Regions from separate parts of the Gordonia bronchialis DSM 43247 genome, predicted to be linked through region 2. Evidence: predicted binding sites of a transcription regulator. Region 2 holds the regulator's gene; the other holds the start of a gene.
What was found. Region 2 encodes HspR, which represses chaperone genes until heat shock. Its sites were predicted from a motif close to ANNTGAGTNNNNNNNACTCANNT; they were not measured.

Region 1: clpB (ATP-dependent chaperone ClpB) is a predicted target of HspR. The motif match lies at 5,070-5,092, and genes of this name have one in related genera.

What each region holds. Positions count from the first base shown of each region.
Region 1 is NC_013441.1:4,401,342-4,412,590, reverse strand. Features, by position in the region: gene GBRO_RS20405 (cupin domain-containing protein) at 7-525, shown strand; partial or broken gene GBRO_RS20400 (PDR/VanB family oxidoreductase) at 578-1,525, shown strand; partial or broken gene GBRO_RS20395 (VOC family protein) at 1,552-2,127, shown strand; partial or broken gene GBRO_RS26645 (hypothetical protein) at 2,128-2,322, shown strand; partial or broken gene GBRO_RS20390 (alpha/beta fold hydrolase) at 2,404-2,700, shown strand; gene GBRO_RS20385 (mycothiol-dependent nitroreductase Rv2466c family protein) at 2,725-3,450, opposite strand; gene GBRO_RS26415 (hypothetical protein) at 3,558-3,719, shown strand; gene GBRO_RS20380 (manganese catalase family protein) at 3,860-4,498, opposite strand; partial or broken gene GBRO_RS27410 (manganese catalase family protein) at 4,572-4,790, opposite strand; gene clpB (ATP-dependent chaperone ClpB) at 5,162-7,714, shown strand; gene GBRO_RS20365 (dihydroxyacetone kinase family protein) at 8,300-9,934, opposite strand; gene sigK (ECF RNA polymerase sigma factor SigK) at 9,981-10,559, opposite strand; gene GBRO_RS20355 (MerR family transcriptional regulator) at 10,761-11,249, shown strand, end outside.
Region 2 is NC_013441.1:4,567,355-4,578,603, forward strand. Features, by position in the region: gene GBRO_RS21185 (serine/threonine-protein kinase) at 1-56, shown strand, start outside; gene GBRO_RS21190 (amidohydrolase family protein) at 123-1,259, opposite strand; gene GBRO_RS21195 (FAD-binding oxidoreductase) at 1,355-2,506, shown strand; gene GBRO_RS21200 (hypothetical protein) at 2,518-3,612, opposite strand; gene GBRO_RS21205 (heat shock protein transcriptional repressor HspR) at 3,723-4,151, opposite strand; gene dnaJ (molecular chaperone DnaJ) at 4,151-5,353, opposite strand; gene grpE (nucleotide exchange factor GrpE) at 5,494-6,138, opposite strand; gene dnaK (molecular chaperone DnaK) at 6,135-7,976, opposite strand; gene GBRO_RS24850 (TetR/AcrR family transcriptional regulator) at 8,356-8,955, shown strand; gene lon (endopeptidase La) at 9,066-11,249, opposite strand, start outside.

The DNA.
Region 1 (11,249 bases), 170 kb from region 2:
ACCATCATGACCGCTCCCAAGAAGACCGCCGTCGACCTCGACCAGCTCATCGACTCGTGCATCGCGAGCCGCGAGACCCGCCACGAGGACTGGGACACCCTGGGTTTCCAGGCTGCCGCGGGCGGAGACCGCTTCAAGCGGGCCCAGATCCGCTACATCGGGTCCGGCGCCACCGGCAACCACGAGGGTGACAACCGCACCCTGGGATCGGACCACTTCACCTTCTCCAACATGCGGCTGCCCGTCGGCGCCGTGGGCCCCGAGCACACCCACCACGACGTCGAAGAGGTCTTCTTCGTCCTTGAAGGGGAGCTCGAGGTCGCCGTTCACGACGTCGAAGACGGCAATCGCAAAGCCGTTCGGCGCCTTGGCTACCGGGACCTCATCCGGGTTCCCGCCGGCGTCCCCCGCAGCCTGGCCAACGTGGGTGACACCGACGCACTGTTCTGCGTGATCATCGGCTCCAAGAAGCCGGAGCTGCCCACCTACCCGCCGAGCTCGGAGATCTACGGCGTCACCCGCTGACGTCTGCGGACCGACAACCGATCGGAAAGGAACAGCGATGTCCACCACAGCGATGTCGACAGACACGAGAGTGCTTCGCGTCCAGCAGAAGACGTGGGAGGCCGACGGCATCACCAGCGTCACCTTCGTCGACCCGACGGGTGCGCCGCTGCCGACGTGGGAGCCGGGCGCGCACATCGCCCTGCACCTGCCCGGCGGGCTGGTCCGTGAGTACTCGCTGTGCTCGGACCCACAGGACACCTCGCGGTGGACCGTCGCGGTGCTGCGAGCCGAGCAGTCCCGTGGTGGCAGCACACTGGTCCACGATCGGTTGTCGGTCGGTGCGGAGATCGAGATCTCCGGACCCCGCAACGCTTTTGCCCTCGACCCCGACGCCACCGAGCACCTGCTGGTCGCCGGTGGTGTGGGCATCACCCCCATCGTCGCGATGATGCGGCGGCTGCGGGAACAGGGTCAGACCTGGCGGATGCTCTACGCCGGCCGTTCGCGGCACAGTATGGCCTTCGTCGACGAGGTGACCGGGCACATCACGGCCGTCGTGCACGCCGACGACGAACGCGGCTGCCTGCCCGACCTCGACGGCTTCCTCGGCTCGGCGACACCGGGCGCGGTGGTGTACTGCTGCGGCCCCGCGCCGCTGCTCGACGCCGTGAGTGCCCGCGTGCCCTAGGGGGTCACGCTGCGCACCGAACGGTTCGCCGCACCCGAGGCACCCGCACCCACCGGCGACGACACCGCCTTCGACGTGGTCTGCGACCGCACCGGTGACCGCATCCCGGTCGGCCCGGACGTGTCGGTCCTCGATGCCCCGCTCGACGCGGGGATCGATGTCCCGAGCTCCTGCACCGAGGGAATCTGCGGCACCTGCGAGGTCGGCGTGATCAAGGGCGACGTCGACCACCGCGACTTCCTGCTCAGCCCCGACGAGCACGCCGCCAACACCACGATGTTCCCCTGCGTATCACGTTGCCGCTCGGCCGAACTCGTCCTCGACCTCTGATCGTCACCTCGAACCCAAGGATTCCCGTGCTCTACTCCCAGCTTCCCCCACTCTGCGACGCTCCGGTGTGCCGGCTGCGCGGACTGCGTTCCGTCGCCCTCGGTGTCGCCGACCCGCAGGCCTCCCGGGACTTCTACCACGAGGTGTGGCGCCTGCACACCGTCGATGAGGACGGCGACCGATTCTGGTTGCGTGCCAACGGTTCCGAACACCATGTCCTGGACCTGCGGCGCAACGATGTGAATTCACTGGGCGGCATCAGCTTCGCGCTCGCCACCCCGCGTGAGGTGGACGACGCCGCCCGCGCGCTGGTCGCGATCGGCGTGCCGATGCTGACCGAGCCCGGCCCGCTCGACGACGCCGGCGGCGGTTACGGTCTGCGGTTCGTCGACCCGGAGGGCCGCACGATCGAACTGTCCGCCGACACCTTCGCCGTGCCCGAGCTGGAACCCGCCGGACGCCAGGCCATTCCGCGCAAGATCGCCCATGTCGTGCTCAACACCACCGACATCGAACGGACCGCTCGCTTCTACACCCAGGTGCTCGGCATGCGGATCTCGGACTGGTCCGAGCGCCAGATGGCGTTCCTGCGCTGCAACGGGGTGGTCGCCATGGGGATCGGGCAGATCGTCACGCTGCGGTTGCCGGCCGACGAGCTGGCCGCGGTGAACGTCGAACTGGAACGTCGGGCGTGGGGCACCTTCCACACCGAGTTCTACCCGACCTACGACTTCCTCCCGGTCCGCGAACGTCTCACCCGCGAATCCGACGACCGACGCGCCGGAGCCGCGGCATGACCGCCGTGACTCATCCCGAGGTCGACGAACCGCCGCGGCCGGGCATGTTCAGCAATGCCCGGGTCGTCGGCAATCAGTTCTTACGGTCGGTGGTACTGGCATTGGGACCCGGCGTTCATCCGGTCCGGCGAGGACGAGCCCCGCCACACCGACCCGGTTCGGCTGACCGCGGCCGCACGCAAGATCGTCGTGCCCACCCTGATCGTCCGTGGTGGTCAGTCCGACGTCGTCAGTGAAGCCGGAGTTGCCTCGATGAAGGCGCTGATTCCGCAGGCCGAGGTGGCCGACGTGAGTGCGGCCGGGCACATGGTGGCCGGAGATGACAACCAGGTCTTTGCCGGTGCCATCGAGGAGTTCCTTGTGCGGCACGAGCTTTGAGCGTCGGGCTCAGTATTGTCGGGCTCAGTGCTTGGTGCGTCGGCTTCCCCCGTGCCAGTCCTCCTGTTCACCGGTCTCGTCGGCGTCGACGCCAAATGCCTTGAGTTGCGGCTTCTCCCGCAGGCTGCGTTTGAGTTCGGCGAATCCGGGGAAGCGGGCGAGTCCGATGACGTGGTCCCACAGTTGCGCGGCGTGCTCGTCGTCGGGCAGCCGGCTGATCACCGGTCCGAAGAACGCGACACCCTCGGGTGGCTCGAAGTGGATGATCGGGGTGCCCACATCGCGGCCGGTGAGGGCGAGCGCCTCGTCGGTCTCCGCCTGGATCTCGGTGTCGAGGGACTCGTCGTCGAGCGCGGCGATGTGCTGGCGGGGGAGTCCGAGTTCGTCGAGGATCGGGCCGAGGAAGCCCTCGGTGCCACGGAAGTCGGTGCCGTCGACGAGATAGGTTCCGTTGTGCTGCTCGAAGATTCGCGTCCCGAAGGCCTGATACAGCGGACCGAGCGGCGCGCGGCCGTGCTCGCGGCGGATGCTTGTTGCCGCACGCAGGAGGAGTAGTCCGGCGGTGTGTCCGGCCTCGTACTCCGGCGGGAAGTGCGACGCGTAGTCGATGTGGGCGTTGAGTAGTCGCAGGGAGATGAATCGCCAGTCGACGGAATAGTCGCGTTGCGCTTGTACCTGTCGCACCCACTTGCTGGTCATCCAGGCGAAGGGGCACACGGGGTCGAAGTAGAAGCGGATGTCGTCGGCCATGAGGCCATTGTGGCAGTGGTGGATGCTGCGTGGCTGTGCACGATCGTCTTCGGCGCTGTGAATTTTGCACTCGTGGTCGTGCGTCCGCGTTCGTAGACTCGTGCACCATGACCGCAACTCCTGGTCCTCGGCTGATGTCGCTCGATGACTGGCGCGACCTCGGCGAGATGGCCGACGTTCATACCGAACTCCAGGAGGGCGTCCGGATGGTGGCCCCGCGCCCATTCCCCGCAGAGCCGTGGGACCTACGGATTGATTTGAACCGCTGAGAGAATTGGGCCATTAGAGGTTTCGGCTCTGCCGACCCAGATATCTGCGAGCCGCTGACCCAGATGACACCGGTCAGCCACCAGATGCGTTTATCCGCATACTGGCGCTGTCCGGTGTCATCCCGGTCAACTGCGTGGTCTCACTTCTGTTCAGCGATCTCCACTTCCGCGGTCGCCTGGATGAGTGCCAGCAGATCTTTGTCCAGGCCGGGAGCGAACTCCTCACGACGATCCGGTGCGATCGTCATCGGGAAGCCCTCGGGCATCACCGCGGTGCTCAGTTCGGTCCCGACGTTCGACGGCGAGGCACCGCGGTACAGCTTGGCCGCCTGGCTCTGGTCGTCGGAGCTGAAGGTGTACTGGATGCTCTGTAAACCCTTGTCCAGCAGCTTCTTCACCTCGGGGAACTTCTCCGCGTTGGTCTTGGGGATCGGCAGAACGGTGCCCCAATCCACACCGAGACTCTCCAGTGCTTTGGCAAAGGCGTTCTCATGTGCCTGGTCGCGGACGATGAGGTAGGCGATTGTCGACCGTGCGGTCTTGTTGTCGGTCATCTCGTAGATCCGGCACTTCTGCAGGCGCCCGGTCGATTCCAGCATCAGGTTGTAGAGCAGGTCGAGAACCAGGTTGCCGCTGTTGTACACGTACGACCCCGACCACGGGTTGCCGGCCGCGTCGACCGGCAGAGCGCCTTGAGCGCCCACGAGATAGTGGTGAATGTTGCTGGTATCCAACGCGATCTTGAGCGGCGTCGCACCCTTGGCGCCCGGCTTGTCCACCCGGATCGGTCTTCTTGCCGGAGTACTCGGGCGACCCGTCGAGCAGTCGCGAGATGGTGGTGCCGATGAGTTCGACGTGGCTGATCTCCTCGGTGCCCACGCCCTGCAGCAGATCCTTGTAGGGCTTCGAGGTGGGATCGCCGCGAAAGTTCATGCTCTGGAACAGATACTGCATCATCGTGCGCATCTCGCCGAACTGGCCGCCGAGTCCCTCCTGCAGCGCGTTGGCCGCGGCGGGGTCCGGCTCGTCGACGGCGATTTCGTTGATGAGTTGCTGGGTGTGCAAGTACATGGCGTTCCTCCGGTGACCCCGAACACCCGCCGGACGGCAGCCGACGACCGCACAAGGTGATCGAGGGTGGCCGCGTCAGGGGATGGCGGTGGAGTTGGCTTCGGTTGATGGTGACCGATGGTCCACACGGACTGGAGATCAGCGGCTCAACGTCGGGATACTCCGTGGAGACAGGTGACAAACACTCGCAGTGGTGGGTGAACTCCCGTCGTCGCACTGCTGGCGATCCCTCATACGCGCAGCACCCAGCTAATGTGACCGGGATCACTCGTAAATCTAAGTTGAGCGGAATGGACTCAACTCTACTGGCGTTGCACCTCTCGAATGGCTCATACTTGAGCCTGTTGGACTAAAGAGAAAGGTGCACGCGAGTGGACAGCTTCACCCCCACCACCAAGACACAGCAAGCGTTGAGTGCTGCTGTGCAGGCGGCGGCCAGCGCTGGAAATCCCGACGTGCGACCGGCCCATATCCTTGTGGCCCTGCTCGATCAGTCCGACGGCATCGCGTCGCCGCTGCTCAAAGCGGTCGGGGTGGACCCGTCGAATGTTCGTGCGCAGGCCCAGGCGATGGTCGATCGCATGCCGACGGTGTCCGGTGCCAGCTCGACGCCACAACTCTCCCGCGAGTCGATCGCGGCCATCAGTGCCGCTCAGCAGCTTGCCGGTGAGCTCGACGACGAGTACGTCTCCACCGAACACATGGTGGTCGGTCTGGCGACCGGCGACTCCGACGTCGCCAAACTGCTGCACAACGCCGGGGCCACCCCGCAGGCGTTGCGCGAGGCCTTCGTCGCCGTGCGCGGCAACGCCCGGGTGACCTCGGAGGACCCCGAATCGACGTATCAGGCACTGGAGAAGTACTCCACCGACCTGACCGCCGCGGCCCGCGAGGGCAAACTCGACCCGGTCATCGGCCGGGACACCGAGATCCGGCGCGTCGTGCAGGTGCTCAGTCGCCGTACCAAGAACAACCCGGTGCTCATCGGTGAGCCCGGCGTCGGCAAGACCGCCATCGTGGAAGGGCTGGCCCAGCGCATCGTCGCCGGGGACGTCCCGGAATCGTTGCGCGGCAAAACCGTCATCTCCCTGGACATGGGCTCGATGGTGGCCGGCGCCAAGTACCGCGGCGAATTCGAGGAACGACTCAAGGCCGTCCTCGACGAGATCAAGGGATCGGCCGGGCAGGTCATCACCTTCATCGACGAGTTGCACACCATCGTGGGTGCCGGCGCGACAGGCGATTCCGCGATGGATGCCGGCAACATGATCAAGCCGATGCTGGCTCGCGGTGAGCTGCGGCTGGTCGGCGCGACCACCCTCGAGGAGTACCGCAAGTACATCGAGAAGGACGCCGCCCTCGAGCGCCGCTTCCAGCAGGTGTACGTCGGTGAACCCTCCGTCGAGGACGCCATCGGCATCCTGCGTGGCCTGAAGGATCGGTACGAGGTGCACCACGGTGTGCGCATCACCGACTCCGCCCTGGTGGCCGCGGCAACGCTGTCCGACCGCTACATCACCTCCCGCTTCTTGCCGGACAAGGCCATCGACCTCGTCGACGAGGCCGCGTCGCGACTGCGGATGGAGATCGACTCGCGCCCCGTCGAAATCGACGAGGTGGAGCGCATTGTTCGCCGTCTGGAGGTCGAAGAGGTTGCGCTGCAGAAGGAAACGGACGCCGCATCCAAGGAGCGGCTGGAGAAGCTGCGTCAGGAACTGGCCGACCAGAAGGAAAAGCTCAACGAGCTGAGCGCCCGCTGGCAATCGGAGAAGACCGCCATCGACGCGGTCCGCGACCTCAAGGAAGAGCTGGAACGGCTTCGCGGAGAGGCAGATCGGGCCGAGCGTGACGGCGATCTGGGCCGTGCGGCCGAACTGCGGTACGGCAAGATCCCCGGACTCGAGAAGAACCTCGAGGCCGCGATCGAGAAGACCGGCACCGATCCCGGGCAAGACGTGATGCTCCAGGAGGAGGTCGGCCCCGACGACGTGGCGCAGGTCGTGTCGTCGTGGACCGGAATCCCTGCCGGGCGCATGCTCGAAGGTGAGACCGCCAAGCTGCTGCGCATGGAAGAGGAACTGGGACACCGGGTCATCGGCCAGAAGGCGGCTGTGGTCGCGGTCTCCGACGCCGTGCGCCGCGCCCGTGCCGGGGTCGCCGACCCCAACCGGCCGCTGGGTTCGTTCATGTTCCTCGGCCCGACCGGCGTCGGCAAGACCGAGCTGGCCAAAGCGCTCGCCGAGTTCCTGTTCGACGACGAGCGGGCGATGGTCCGCATCGACATGAGCGAGTACGGCGAGAAGCACAGCGTGGCAAGACTTGTGGGTGCCCCTCCCGGTTACGTCGGCTACGAGGCCGGCGGTCAGCTGACCGAGGCGGTGCGGCGTCGGCCGTACACGGTGGTGCTGTTCGACGAGATCGAGAAGGCCCACCCGGACGTCTTCGACGTGCTGCTGCAGGTCCTCGACGAGGGTCGCCTGACCGATGGTCAGGGTCGCACGGTGGACTTCCGCAACACCATCCTCGTCCTCACGTCCAACCTGGGCGCGGGCGGCGACAAGGATCAGGTGATGGCGGCGGTCCGCAGCCGGTTCAAGCCGGAGTTCATCAACCGGCTCGACGACGTCATCATCTTCGACGCGCTGAGCCCCGAGGAACTGGTGTCCATCGTCGACATCCAGCTCGCCCAGCTCGGTAAGCGGCTGGCACAGCGTCGGCTGGAACTGCAGGTCACGCCGAAGGCCAAGGAATGGCTCGCCGAGCGCGGATTCGATCCGCTCTACGGTGCGCGGCCACTGCGCCGGCTGGTGCAGCAGGCCATCGGCGACAGCCTCGCCAAGGCGTTGCTGGCCGGCGACATCCGCGACGGCGATGTGGTGCCGGTGAACGTCAGCGCCGACGGAGAGTCGTTGGTGCTCGGCTGAATTGATTGATGTGATGGGCTGTCCCACCTGGTGGAGCAGCCCATCACGTCGGTGTCCGGTACCGACCGAGCCGTCGGTGCTCGGCCGAGATGACTGAGAACGGGCCCCTGACGGCTGTCCTCGGGAATAGTCCCGATCCGGTCGCTCAGGGGCCCGTCCTCAGTCACTGCGGTGGGCAAGGGCTAAGGTTCGTCGCCGCTGAAACGACAATTCCGATGTGCCGTGCAACGGAGCCGCCATGACCAGGAGCACGAGGACCTGGGCAAAGCTCGCGGCCACGTGCGTGTCGGAGTCTCCTGCGCGACGGTCGCCGCCTACGCCGGCACGGGGAACTGCAACGTCCGGTGGGACGCCTCGACCACCTGCCACGACACTTATGCTCCGCAGAGCGGCGAGTATGTCCTGACCGTCGAGTGCTGGGGTGTCCACGGTCGGCCCAAACAGGTTCCGCTCTATGAAGTGGGCCCCTGTGAACAATCCAGTCGCTGGTCCCCCCCGGACCGGCCATGCCGCGAGCAACCGCAGGACCAGCTGGCGCACTTCGTTGTTGAACGTCGGCGTCGTCACCGGCACGCACGTGGAGATCTATCGGGCCTGACTCTGCGCGGCGGCGCGGAACAGCCACGAGGTGACCAGCGCACCCGGATCGACGACGCCCCGGGCGTTCTCGCCCACGTAGCTCGCGCGTCCCTTGGAAGCCGTTGTGTCACGAGTGGATTCGGCTCCGCTTTCGGCGGCATCGGCGACCTCTGCCAGTGATCGTCCGTCTCGCAGGGCGTCGACGGCCGGAGCAAGGGCGTCGACCATCGTGTTGTCGCCCACCTGTGCGCCGCCGAGATCGCCGATCTCCCCGAGTGCCGACGACGCACCATCTCCAAGTGCCTCGTCGAAGCTGTTCGCGTCCTCGAAAGCTGTTGCCAGATATCGGAACAGGACGCCGAAGACAGCACCCGAGGTGCCGCCCGCCCGGACAAAGAACGAGGTGCTGATGGCGTGCAGGACCGCGGTGTCCGAGCCACGCAACGGCAGGTCGAAGTGGCCGAGGGCCGCAGTCATGTTGGTGCCGAAGTCACCGTCGCCGGCCTGCTTGTCGAGTTCGGTCAGATCGTCGACGGAATCGACGACGCGGCTCACGAAGTCGGACAGCCAGCCGCATTCTGGTCCGTCGGCGGCTGTGTCGGCCGGCTCGGCAAAGGTGACCTCGTCGACCTGTGTCGGCCGGGCGATGACGGAAGGCCATGCGGGAGCCGAGGTCTCGGCGTCGAATAGCTCGAGAATGGCGTCGTCGACGCGGACGAGGGTGATGGAGAAGCCGGTCATGTCCAGGGCGGTGACGAAGGTGCCGACCATCGCGCGTTCGACCGTGACACCACGCTCGTCGAGATTGCAGATCACCTCGCCGAAGACCAGCGACAACTCGAGCGGGTGCGCCGACCCCAGGCCGTTGACCAGGCAGATCACCTGCTCGTCGGAGGTCAGCGACAGCGAGTCGACGATGCGGTCGAGCATCCGGCCGACCAGTTCGCGCGCTCCGACGATCGTGGTCCGGTCCTCGCCGGCCTCGCCGTGGATACCGACCCCGAGTTCCATCTCCTCGTCGTCGAGTTCGAAGCTCGGTGCGGACGACCCGGGGGTGGTGCAGGCGCGGTAGGCCACCGCGAAACTCCGGGCGTCGGCGCCAACGCGACGACCGATCTCGGCGACCTCGGTGAGCTCGTCACCGCGCGCAGCTGCTGCGCCACAGATCTTTTCGACGATGATCGTCGCTCCGGTGCCGCGTCGGCCCGGACCCGATTCCGACTCGGTCGCCACATCGTCGTCGACGACGACGTGGTCAGTGGTCACCTCGTCGCGCAGCATGTGCCGGGCGATGCGGAAGTTCATCACATCGCCGGTGTAGTTCTTCACGATGTGCAGAACACCGCGCCCGCGGTCGACCTGGCGGGTGGCCGCGGCGATCTGCAGCGCGTTGGGACTGGTGAACACCAGGCCGGGGCAGGCCGCATCCAGCATTCCCGCGCCGATCATCCCCGAATGCATGGGTTCGTGACCCGATCCGCCGCCGGAGATGACGGCCACGCGATCATCGTCCGTGTCGCGGCGGTAGAGGAAACCGGGATCTGCCTGCCAGACGATCGCCGGATTGGCGGCGAGAAGGCCGCGCAGTGCGTCGGTGATGAAGGAATCGGGACTGTTCAGGACGTACGGGCGAGTGCTCACCACTCCACCGTAACCACGCCCGTGGGTCAGGATTCGGCTTCGGACGTCAGGCCGCGGTGTCGGCGACGCTGAGCCGCAGACGCCGCATACCGTCCCGGATTCGTGACTTCACCGTGGGAAGTGCAACCTGAAGTCGTTCTGCCACTTCGCGATAGGTGAGTCCGTCGAAGTAGGCAAGCTCGATGGACTCTCGCTGCGCAGGCGTGAGTCGTTGCAGGCCGGAGCGCACCAGTCGGGCGGCCTCGCGCCGCTCACTGATCTCGGTGACCTCGTCGAACGGAGGGGTGATCGCCGCCTGACCATGCGCGAGCGTGCGACGGCGGCTGGCGACCTCCGACCGGACGCGATCCACGGCCCGGCGATGCGCCATGGTCAGCACCCACGACAGAGCCGATCCCGACGAGCCGTCGAAGGTGTTCGCGGTCCGCCACACCGTCAGGTACACCTCCTGGGTGATCTCCTCACTGAAGCCGCGGTCGCGTATGACCCGTAGCGCCATGCCGTACACGCGCTGCGCGGTGAGGTCGTAGAAGGTGGCGAAGGCGGCGGCATCGCCCTTGCCGACACGGTCGAGCAATGCGCCCAGGTCGTCGGGGCCGGCTGTGGGGTGCGCGGAAATGGTCATCGTCGGTCCTCTCCCGACCTCGGGGGTCGTGGGACGGCGCACGGTGACGTCGTCGTTGTCATCGACGCTAGGAGCCTCGGGGCGACATCTCACGGGCGCGCGCATGACCGGGATGCGATCGCAACCGATGATCACGAGTCGGTAACGACGATCGTGGCGAGTGATGAGAGTGTTGACCCTGACACGGTGTGAGACAGGAGCGTGAGTGCCGTCATGTTCACCATCGGAGATTTCGCCACAATGGGTCGGGTGTCGATCCGGATGCTTCGGCACTACGACCGGATCGGCCTGTTGCCGCCGGCTCGGGTCGACGAGTTCACCGGGTATCGGTACTACACCGCCGACCAATTGCGTCGACTGAATCGTGTTGTCGCGCTGAAGGATCTGGGGTTCACGCTTGCCGAGGTGGCCCGAATCCTCGACGCCGACGTGGCGCCCGCCGAACTGCGCGGAATGCTACGTCTGCGTCGAGCCCAGGTGGCCGAGCAGATCACGGCCGACCAGGATCGGCTGACCCGTATCGAGGCGAGACTCCGAATGATCGAGAAGGAAGGCACCATGAGTACCAACAATGTGACCGTGAAGAGTCTCGCGGCGGTTCGGGCCGCGACGCTGTCCGACACCGCGGAGAGCACCACGAGCGACGTCATTGGTCCGGTGATCAGCCGGTTGTTCGCCACCCTGTACGAG
Region 2 (11,249 bases):
TCCCGGAAAGCGCTGAGCCGCAACGGGTGTTCGGGTGGGCACGCGGCCGATGGTGAGCGGCCGGCGAATGCGATCGGGTCACGGGCCTTGCTGGGTCGTCGCGCCTCGGGGAGCGTAGGGGCTCAGGAGGCGTCGGCGGCAGGGTCGATGCGGTAGACCCGCATCGCGTTGTCCCGGAACACTCTACGCAAGGTGTCGGGTCCCCAGCCGGACAGAATGTCGGCAAGTGCGCCCACCTGCATGTCCATGCGCGCGTTGGGCTTGTCGATGGGAAAGTTGCTGCCGTACATGATGCGTTCGGTGCCGAAGTGGGCGATCACGTGCTCGACGAGCGGTCCCACCATCTCAGCAAGGGTCGATTGCCCGCCGATGTTGCCCCACCGCTCGTGCCCGTAGCCGAGGACCGGCATCGCCAGGCCGGACAGTTTCACCACCACGTTGCGGTGCGCGGCCAGCGTCGTCATCCGCTCCCGCCACAACCGCAGGATGTCGGCGCGGGCGGCCGCGGTGGCGCCGGTGCGCACCCCGATCGGCCCGAAAACCCCGGCCGGGATACCGAAATGGTCCAGGACGATGGTGGTGTCGGGATACTCCCGGGCCAGCGTGACGACATCGTAGAGCTGATGGGAGTACACCGAGGCATCGAAGACCAGTCCGCGACGGGCGATCTCGGCGAAACCCTCCAGGAAGGCCGCCGAGGCGAGCATGCCGTCGGCGTCGCCACCGTCGCGGACGCGCGGATCGGGGTGGCGTGAGGCGATGATGCGGATACCGCGGAATCGGTCGGACGCCGCCGCGTGCTCGTCGAGGATGCGGCCGAACTCGGCCGACCGCGGGTCTCCGTGGGCGATCAGCGCACCGAGCCGTGGGGCCGCGCCGGCACCGAACGGCAATCCGTCCACGTAGCGGGTCTCCTCCACCGCGGTGGTGTCAACGGCCGAGAGATCCGTGGTGCTCTCCGCGCGCCAGTGCGACTCGATGTGGACCACGGTGTCGATGGGTACCCCGACCACCGCGGGAACCCCGGCCGCGTCGGCCACGTACTGGTGGGGTTCGTAGGTGCGGGCCACGGTGCGCGGTGTCAGCACGTACTCCCGGTCGGCTCGCGAGACGACGACCGGGAAGATCCGGTCCCCGATTCCCGGCACGAAGCGGTACAAGCGGGAGGCCCGGTTGGCCGCCCATGGCGTACGGCGCGGATTCCACTGTTGCAGATGCGCGTCGACGATCCCCGAGATCACACCATCCAGCGACGTCACGATACGTACCCTGCCACAGCATTCGACACGGCCGCATACGATGGAGGATCGTGAATCGTCGTCGTTCCAGATCGAGTGGGAGGTGAGCGCGCGCGGTGGCCACACACTCACGGCATGCGCTGCATCATCTGCGCGCGGCGGTCAACCGCGATCCGGACGGCTTCGCCAAGAACGTCTACACCCGGATGTTCGCCATCGACCCCGACCTGCGCGACCTGTTTCCCGCGATGATGGCCGGTCAGCGCGACGCCTTCTACCGCGTCATCGATCACGTTCTCGAGGTCATCCCGGCGCCGACGGGGCACACCGAGCTCGTCGAGTTCCTCGCGCAGCTCGGTCGTGATCACCGTAAGTTCGGCGTCGAACCCGAGCACTATCAGGTGATGGCCCAGGCCCTGATGGGCGAGTTCGCCGATCTCATGGGCGATTTCTGGGACCCGGAGACCGCCGAGACGGTCGCGCAGGCGACGATGCTGCTGACCGGCGTGATGCGCGGCGCGGCGGAGACGGCGTCGGGTCCGGCGCGTTGGACGGCCCGCGTGGTGGAGAAGTACCGGATCTCGCGGGATCTCGCGGTGATCCGGCTGATCGCCGACGCACCGCTGCAGTTCACCGTCGGCCAGTACCTCGAGGTGCAGATCCCGCAGTGGCCCAAGGAGTGGCGCAACCTGTCGTCGGCGATCCCTCCGAATCCCGACGGCGAGCTCGAGTTTCACGTGCGGGCAATCAAGGGCGGCACGGTCAGCCCCACGATCGTCGCCGACACCCGCGTCGGCGATGTGTGGCAGCTCGCGCAGGGACACGGCACCCTGCACACCGATCGCGGCAGTGAGGTCCTGATGATCGCCGGCGGTACCGGCCTCGCGCCGCTGCGGGCGCTCATCATCGAGATGTCCAAACGCGCGGACTCCCCGCGCACCCACATCTTCTACGGCATGCGCTATCCGGGCGAGCTCTATGACCTGGCCGTGCTGCGTCGCATCGCGACCACCAATCCGTGGCTGCAGGTGACCGCGGTGTCCGAGGAGACCACCGACCCGTGGTGGCTCAACTCGGTGGCCACCCCGTCGGATCTGGGGCTACCGCACCGCATCGGCAGACTCGCCGATGTGGTGCTCGAGCAGGGGACGTGGGACGACCATCAGGTTCTGGTGGCCGGATCACCGCAGATGGTCGAGGCCACGCGACGACGCCTGATCATCGCGGGGGTACCGGCGAGCCGCATTCAGCACGATCCGCTGTTCTGAGGCGGCGTGACCTACGGGGTGCCGTCCTCGTCATCACCGGTGCCGTTCTCATAGGGATTGCCGGGGATCTCCGGTGTCTGCGGAACGGTCTCGGTGACGGTGGTCGTCGCCGGCTCCGCGGTCTCGGTGACCGTCCGGGTGCGGGTCACCGGGCGTCCGGTGCTGGTGACCGTCGTGGTGCGGGTCGCGGTTTCGGTGACCGTCTCGGCGGCTTCGGTGCGGACGACCGTGCGGGTCGACGGGGTCGCGGTGACCGTGGTGGTCACCGTGCTGGATTCGGTCACACCCTTCTCGGCGGCCAGGACCGCGGTGATGGCGATGGCGCCGAGCACGATCGCGGCCCCGATCGCCGCGCCGATGAACCACCAGCGTCGTCCCGTCGACGACGACGCCACGCGGGTCAGCGTCGTCGGGACCTCGGCGATACCGGCCAGCTCGGCAGCTCCGAGCGCGGGCGCCAGCGTGGGCTGATCGGCGATGGTGACGGGGCGTTGCACCGCGTACTCGAAGGCGGGGGCGACGCCGGGGATCTCCGCGCCCGGCCCGGTGCACAGCACCGAGGTGAGACGCTCACCGCCGGGCATCGTAGTCACCGTGTCGGCCAGCGCGGACGCGCCGTCGGCCTCGGTGACCGGTACCGCGTCGTCGCGACCGAACACCGACGTGCCGATGAGCCGGCCGGTGGCCACATCCACGGTGACCGCGCTCGGCCCGATCGACGGTGCCGCCGCGCGATCGAGGTCGACGACCGCGACAACCCCGTCACGAGTGGCCTGAGCCCGTGCGACCTCCACCAAAGCGGTGGGGAAATCGGTGATCTCCAGCTTCGAATACCAGTCCGCAGACCCCGGGCCGGGGGTGAAAGCACTGCTCAGGTGGGTTCGAAGCGCGTCGTCGGCGACGGCGATGCCGATCTGATCGATGTCCATCGGCACCGACGCCACGAGTTCTTCGATGGCGGCGGTCACCTGATCGGCAGTGGTGTCGGCGAGGTCGACGAGGTTGCTGGCGAGCACCGTGCCGTCACCGGCCCGAACCACCGACGAGATCTGATCGTCGACGACGGAGATGCCGAGTGCCGTGGTGTCGGCGCGGGTGTCGGTCATCTCCAGCCCTTCGAGGCTCGTCGCTATCGCTCCTCGCTCCTCAGAGACCGGGAGGCTCAACGCGAAAGAGTCGGTTTTGACCGGTCAGGATAGACGGCGGGCAGTCGGGCTCAGCCGTCGGGTCGGTCGGCGCGGGCACGCCGGGTGCGGGGCTGCCACACGACCAGCGCGCTGGTCCGGGGAACCGGGACCAGCTCGCCGCCGCGTTTACCGCGTGCCGCGGACAGCTCGTCGCTCAGTTCCCGCACGCGCTGTTGCAGGGCGTCGACCTGATTCTCGAGGTCGATGATCCGTTTGATGCCGGCCAGGTTGACGCCCTCCTCCTGGGAGAGACGCTGGATCTCGCGCAGCAACTCGACGTCGCGGGTGGAATAGCGTCGTCCGCCGCCGCTGGTGCGCTGCGGCGTGACCAGGCCGAGCCGGTCGTAGGTGCGCAGGGTCTGCGCGTGCATACCGGCCAGCTCGGCTGCCACCGAGATCAAGAACGTCGCCGCGTCGCGGGCGCCGTCCTTGCCGTCGAAGTTCGCGGGGCTCATCATCATCGCCCCCACCCGGACCGCGGGTCGAAGCCACTGGCCCGCTCGGCCTCGGCGTAGCGGCGCATGGCCTCCACGGCGGCATCGTCGAGCTTGGGCGGGACGGCGACCTTGACGGTCACCAGCAGATCACCCGATCCGCCGGACCGCTTGGGCACGCCACGACCCCGCACCCGCAGGGTGCGTCCATCGGTGGTGTTGGCGGGGATCTTGACGCCCACCGAACCCTCGAGGGTCGGCACCGACACCGTCGCACCGAGGACGAGCTCGGAAATACTCACCGGCAGTTGAACTTTGAGGTCGTTGCCGCTGCGGGTGAACACCTTGTCCGGCGTCACGTGCACGACGACGTACAGGTCGCCCGACGGCGCGCCGCGACGTCCGGCCTCCCCCTGCCCGGCGAGCCGAATACGTTGTCCGTCTTCGACTCCCGCGGGGACACGCACGTTGATGGTGCGCGCGCGGACCTTGACGCCACTGCCGTCGCAGTCGTTGCACGGGTCGTCGATCCGTGATCCGGTGCCCTGACAGTCCTGACAGGGTTCACTGAACCCGAAGGCACCCTGATTGCGGCTGATGAACCCGGAACCGTTGCAGCTCGGGCAGACTCGCGGACTCGTGCCCGGTTTGGCGCCGCTGCCGTGACAGGTGGTGCACGGCGACGGGCTGGTCACCCGGAGTTGGACGGTGGTACCGAGTGCGGCGTCCTTGAAGGACAGCGTGGTCTCGGTCTCGAGGTCGTTGCCCCGACGCGGCCGACTCGCGGTGGACGTACGCTGACCCCCGCCACCGCGATTGAACAGGCCCTCGAAGAGGTCGCCGAATCCCCCGGCACCGGTGTCGGCGCCGCCGCCGAACAGGTCACCGATGTTGAAATCGCCACCACCGGTGGTGGTGTAGGTCGTGCCTCCCCCGCCCGGGTATCCCCCGGGAAAACCGTTGGCGCCGCCGCGGAATCGTCCGCCGGCGAACATCGCGCGCGTCTCGTCGTACTCCTTGCGCTTGGCCGGGTCGGAGAGCACGCTGTGGGCTTCGGACACCCGCTTGAAGCGTTCTTCGGCCGCGGTGTCGCCCGGGTTCGCATCCGGGTGCAGCTCGCGTGCGAGCTTCCGATAGGCCTTCTTGATCTCTTCAGCCGAAGCGTCAGAAGCAACGCCCAGGTCCTTGTAGAAGTCGTGTTCAAGCCACTCTCGTTGTGGAGCCACCAGACGTCACCTCCTTAAAAGTCTTCTGTTGTCTGGTTCTTCAATTGTCGTGTGATTCTATGCGCTTCCCGGACGCCTACCGCGCCGCTCCCCGAGGTGTAGGGCACCTCAGGGAGCGGCTGTGGAGCGGTCGGGGCACCTCAGGGAGCCGGAGTGTCGGCTTCGGCGCCGGCCTCGGCCGGGTCGGTGACCGTGACCATGGCGGTCCGGATCACCTTGTCGCCGAGACGGTAACCACCGCGGTAGACCTGCCCGATGACCGGATGCGCCCCGTCGCCGTCGTGCTGGACGGCTTCGTGGAGCTCGGGATCGAACGGGTCACCGGGCACGCCGAACTTGGCGAGCCCCTCACTGCTGAGAGCCGCAACCAGTTTGTCGGCCACGCTGCGCAGCGGGCCGCTCTCGAGGTCGCCGTGCTCGCGGGCACGATCGAGATCGTCGAGGATCGGCAACAGTTTGTCGATGAGGAGTTGTTTGCCGTAGGCAACCGAACCCTGCTTCTCCTCGGCGGCACGCCGCTTGAAGTTGGCGAACTGTGCACGCTCACGTTGCAGGGCCGCGGTGAGTTCGGCGATCTCCTCGTCGGCAACCGGGGTTTCGACGTGCTCCTCGGCACCCGTCGGTGTCTCGTCGGATGTCACGGCCGGCTCGGCTTCCGCCGGGCCCGGACCGGCGGCCGAATCGTCGCGCACCGCACCCGTTTCCGGGTCGATGCGACGACGATCGGTCACCGTGACCGGCTCGTCGGGACGAGTGTCACCCGCCGCCGGCCCGCCAGCCGTCACTTCTTCTCCTCGTCGACGACCTCGGCGTCCACGACATCGGAGTCGGCTTCGGCGTTCTCACCGGCCGGAGCGTCGCCGCTGGGCGACTCGGCTGCGGCGTTGGCGTAGATGGCCTGCCCCAGCGCCTGGGACTCCTCGGACAGCTTCTCGATCGCGTTCTTGATGGCGGTCGAGTCGTTGCCCTTGAGGGCCTCCTGCGCACCGGAGATGGCCGATTCGACCTTCTCCTTCACGTCTGCCGGGACCTTGTCCTCGTTCTCCTTGAGGAACTTATCGGTCTGGTTGACCAGCGACTCCGCCTGGTTGCGGGTCTCGGCCTCCTCGCGACGCTTGCGGTCCTCGTCGGCGTGCGCCTCGGCGTCCTTGATCATCCGGTCGATCTCGTCCTTGCTCAGGCCGGAACCGTCCTGGATGCGGATGGAGTTCTCCTTGCCGGTGCCCTTGTCCTTCGCGGTGACGTGCACGATGCCGTTGGCGTCGATGTCGAAGGTCACCTCGATCTGCGGAACACCCTGCGGCGCAGGCGCGATACCACCGAGCTCGAAGCTGCCGAGCAGCTTGTTGTCCGAGGCGATCTCACGCTCACCCTGATACACCTGGATCTGCACCGAGGGCTGGTTGTCCTCGGCCGTGGTGTAGGTCTCCGACCGCTTGGTGGGGATGGTGGTGTTGCGCTCGATCAGCTTGTGCATGACGCCACCCTTGGTCTCGATGCCGAGGGACAGCGGGGTCACGTCGAGCAGCAGGACGTCCTTGACCTCACCGCGCAGCACACCGGCCTGCAGGGCGGCGCCGACGGCGACGACCTCGTCCGGGTTGACACCCTTGTTGGGCTCGCGGCCACCGGTGAGTTCCTTCACCAGCTCGGTCACCGCGGGCATCCGGGTGGAACCGCCGACCAGCACGACATGATCGATGTCGCCGACGGCGATGCCGGCGTCCTTGATCACCGCTTGGAACGGCGCACGGGTGCGCTCCAGCAGATCCGAGGTGATCTTCTGGAATTCGCTGCGGCTCAACTGCTCGTCGAGGAACAGCGGGTTCTTGTCGGCGTCGACGGTGATGTAGGGCAGGTTGATCGAGGTGCTCTGCGAGGCAGACAGTTCGATCTTGGCCTTCTCGGCAGCCTCACGCAGACGCTGCATGGCCATCTTGTCCTTGGTCAGGTCGATGCCGTTCTGGCTCTTGAACTTGTCGACGAGCCAGTCGACGATGCGCTGATCCCAGTCGTCACCACCGAGGTGGTTGTCGCCGGAGGTCGCGCGGACCTCCACGACGCCGTCACCGATCTCGAGCAGCGAGACGTCGAAGGTGCCGCCACCGAGGTCGAAGACCAGGATGGTCTGTTCCTTCTCGCCCTTGTCGAGGCCGTAGGCCAGGGCAGCCGCGGTGGGCTCGTTGACGATGCGCAGCACGTTGAGGCCGGCGATCTGGCCGGCTTCCTTGGTGGCCTGGCGCTGGGAGTCGTTGAAGTAGGCCGGGACCGTGATGACGGCGTCGGTGACGTCCTCACCCAGGTACGACTCGGCGTCGCGCTTCAGCTTCATCAGCGTGCGGGCGCTGATCTCCTGCGGGGTGTACTTCTTGTCGTCGATTGCGACGGTCCAGTCACCCTCGCCCATGTGGCGCTTGACGGACCGAATGGTGCGGTCGACGTTGGTGACCGCCTGGTTCTTCGCGGGCTGACCGACCAGCACCTCGCCGTTACGCGCGAACGCGACGACCGACGGGGTGGTCCGAGAGCCCTCGGCGTTGGCGATGACGGCCGGCTCGCCGCCTTCGAGCACCGCCACCACGGAGTTGGTGGTGCCGAGGTCGATTCCAACAGCACGGGACATATGTGTTTCCTCCTAGCTCGTGGGTCTGCACCCAAGTACGTCTCGAAACCTGAACTCCTGAAACTGCCGAACTTCAGTGCATCCGACTCATGTCTTACTGAAGGCATTCGCCGTAGTCAAGCTCAGTTGAGTCGGAGTGACTCAGGTTTCTCGTAGGGTCCAACGGGGTGGTCGCGCGGATTGTTCCCGATTCGACCAAAAAAGTTGAGTCTGATCGACTCAGGTTCGGCGAGGTCGCATCGGTGCTGGTCATTGCCGAGTCGGCCGAGCGCTCGGTCCGCGATTAGACTCGCGGCTGCGCCCACCGCGGGCGCCGTGGACCGTCGGCGGCCGCGCCACACCAGGTCGGGGGCTTGATCATCGTGACGAATTTTCTGCTGTGACCGATCGTCGACTCCTGTTCGCGCGCACCACCCTCGAGATCATCTCGGCGAAGGGGTTGCACGCACTGACCCACCGGGCCGTCGACGAGGCGGCCGGCGTGCCCGCCGGTTCGGTGAACTACTACGCGCCGACGCGCTCCAAGCTGATGCAGCTGGCGCTCGGCGCGGCCCGGCAGTTGATGTGGGACATCGCGATGGTCTCCTTCGCGCCGATGACCGACGTCTCCAACCTCGACGAGGACGTGGTCCTCGACTGCACCACCGACTTCGTCCTGAAGATGGCCACCGACGGCGAGAGCTTCGTCAAGGCGTACTACGCGATCCTCGTCGAGGCCCAGTTCGACGCGGAGCTGTTCGCCGAGATCATGCGTCAGCGAACGATGTTCATCGAGTTCACCCAGCCGTTCGTGTCGGTCTTCGAACCCAATCACACCGAGCGCGTCGCCGAGCTGGTGGTCGCCCTGATGGAAGGTCTCATCCAGCAGCAGGCGCTGGTGGCCGCCGAGACGTTCCCGCGGTCGGTGATCCGCGGGATGATCGCGCGCATCTTCGGCTTCCAGGGTGGCGAGGTGCCCGTGCGGGAGCGGGTGGACTGAGGTCTGACAGGGTTCTGCGAGAACGATGTCCGATGGGTTGCCCTGACCCAACAGACGAGTGTGACGTTGTGCCCGGATTCCGGGCACAACGTCACACAGAACTCGAAGGGTCAGGCCGCGGCGCTCGCCTCCTGCGCGGCCGGTTCCAGTGCCTGCGCGACGATCTCGGCCACGTCGGTCATCGGCTTGACGTCCAGCGCGTCGAGCACCTCGGCCGGCACGTCGTCGAGGTCGGGCTCGTTGCGTTGCGGGATGAACACCGTCTTGAGTCCATTCCGTTGTGCGGCAAGCAATTTCTGCTTGACCCCGCCGATCGGCAGGACCCGCCCGTTGAGCGTGACCTCGCCGGTCATGCCGACGTCGGCGCGAACCTTGCGGCCGGTCGCCATCGACACCAGGGCGGTGACCATGGTGACGCCGGCACTCGGACCGTCCTTGGGCACCGCACCCGCAGGCACGTGCACGTGGATGGTCTTGTTCAGTGATTCCGGGTCGATGCCGAGCTGATCGGCGTGCGCCCGCACGTAGGAGAGCGCGATCTGCGCGGACTCCTTCATCACGTCACCGAGTTGGCCGGTCAGCTGCAGAGAAGGCTTACCGTCTGTGGAGTTCACCTCGATGAACAGCACATCGCCGCCCATGCCGGTGACCGCCAGGCCGGTCGCCACACCCGGAACCGCCGTTCGCTCTTCGGATTCCGGCGTGAACCGGGCCCGGCCCACGTAGTCCTTCAGGTCGTCGACGCCGATGGTGATGGGCGCCTTCAACTTTCCGGATTCGATGTTGGTCGCCGCCTTGCGCAGTAGCTTGGCCAGCAGCCGTTCGTACTGTCGCACACCGGGTTCGCGGGTGTAGTTGGCCGCGATCTCACGCAGGGCGTCGTCGTCGACGATCACCTCGTCGGTGGTCAGGGCCGCGCGCTCGGCCTGCCGCGGGAGCAGGAAGTCGCGGGCGATGGCCACCTTGTCATCCTCGGTGTAGCCGTCGAGCGTGACCAGTTCCATCCGGTCCAGCAGCGGTCCGGGGATGTTCTCGACGACGTTGGCGGTCGCCAGGAACAGGACGTCGGACAGGTCCAGATCCAGATCGAGGTAGTGGTCGCGGAAGGTGTGGTTCTGCGCGGGGTCGAGGACCTCGAGCAATGCGGCTGCCGGATCGCCCCGGTAGTCGGAGCCCACCTTGTCGATCTCATCCAGCAGCACAACGGGATTCATCGATCCCGCCTCACCGATGGCACGCACGATCCGGCCGGGCAGCGCACCGACGTAGGTGCGCCGGTGGCCGCGGATCTCCGCCTCGTCGCGGACACCGCCGAGTGCGACGCGCACGAACTTGCGGCCGAGCGCACGCGCCACGGACTCACCCAGTGACGTCTTGCCGACGCCGGGCGGGCCGGCGAGCACCATGACGGCACCCGAGCCGCGTCCGCCGACGACCTGCATTCCCCGCTGCGCCCGACGCGCACGCACCGCCAGGTATTCGACGATGCGGTCTTTCACGTCGTCGAGGCCGTGGTGGTCGGCGTCGAGGATCTCGCGGGCACCCTTGATGTCGGTGGAGTCGTCGGTCTTGGTGTTCCACGGCAGGTCGAGCACGGTGTCGAGCCATGTTCTGATCCAACCGCTTTCGGGCGATTGGTCGCTGGCGCGTTCGAGCTTGCCGACCTCACGCAACGCCGCTTCGCGGACATTGTCGGGCAGGTCGGCGGATTCGACGCGGCCGCGGTAGTCGTCGGCGCCGTCGGGCTCGTCCTCGCCGAGTTCCTTGCGGATGGCGGCCAGCTGTTGGCGCAGCAGGAATTCCTTCTGCTGCTTCTCCATTCCGTTGCGCACGTCGTCGGCGATCTTGTCGGAGACCTCGGTCTCGGCGATGTGCTCGCTGGTCCAGTCGATCAGCAGCTGCAGTCGTTCGCCCACGTCGGGCGTTTCGAGCAGCTGACGCTTCTGGACGCCGGTGAGCCACGACGAGTAGCCGGAGGTATCGGCGAGCTCCGACGGGTCACTCATCTTGTTGACCGCGTCGATGACCTGCCACGCCTCGCGGCGCTGCAGCATGGCCAGCACGAGTTGCTTGTACTCGGCCGCACGCGCCTTGGTCTCGTCGGTGATCTGCGGATCGTCGGCCTCGGTGACCTCGACCCACAGCGCGTTGCCGTTGCCGGTGGTCCCGGTGCCGATGTGGGCACGCTTCTCGCCCTTCACGACGGCCGCCATACCGCCCCCGGGGATGCGTCCGACCTGCACGATCGACGCGATCACGCCGTAGGTCGGGTACCGGTCGTCCAGGCGCGGGGC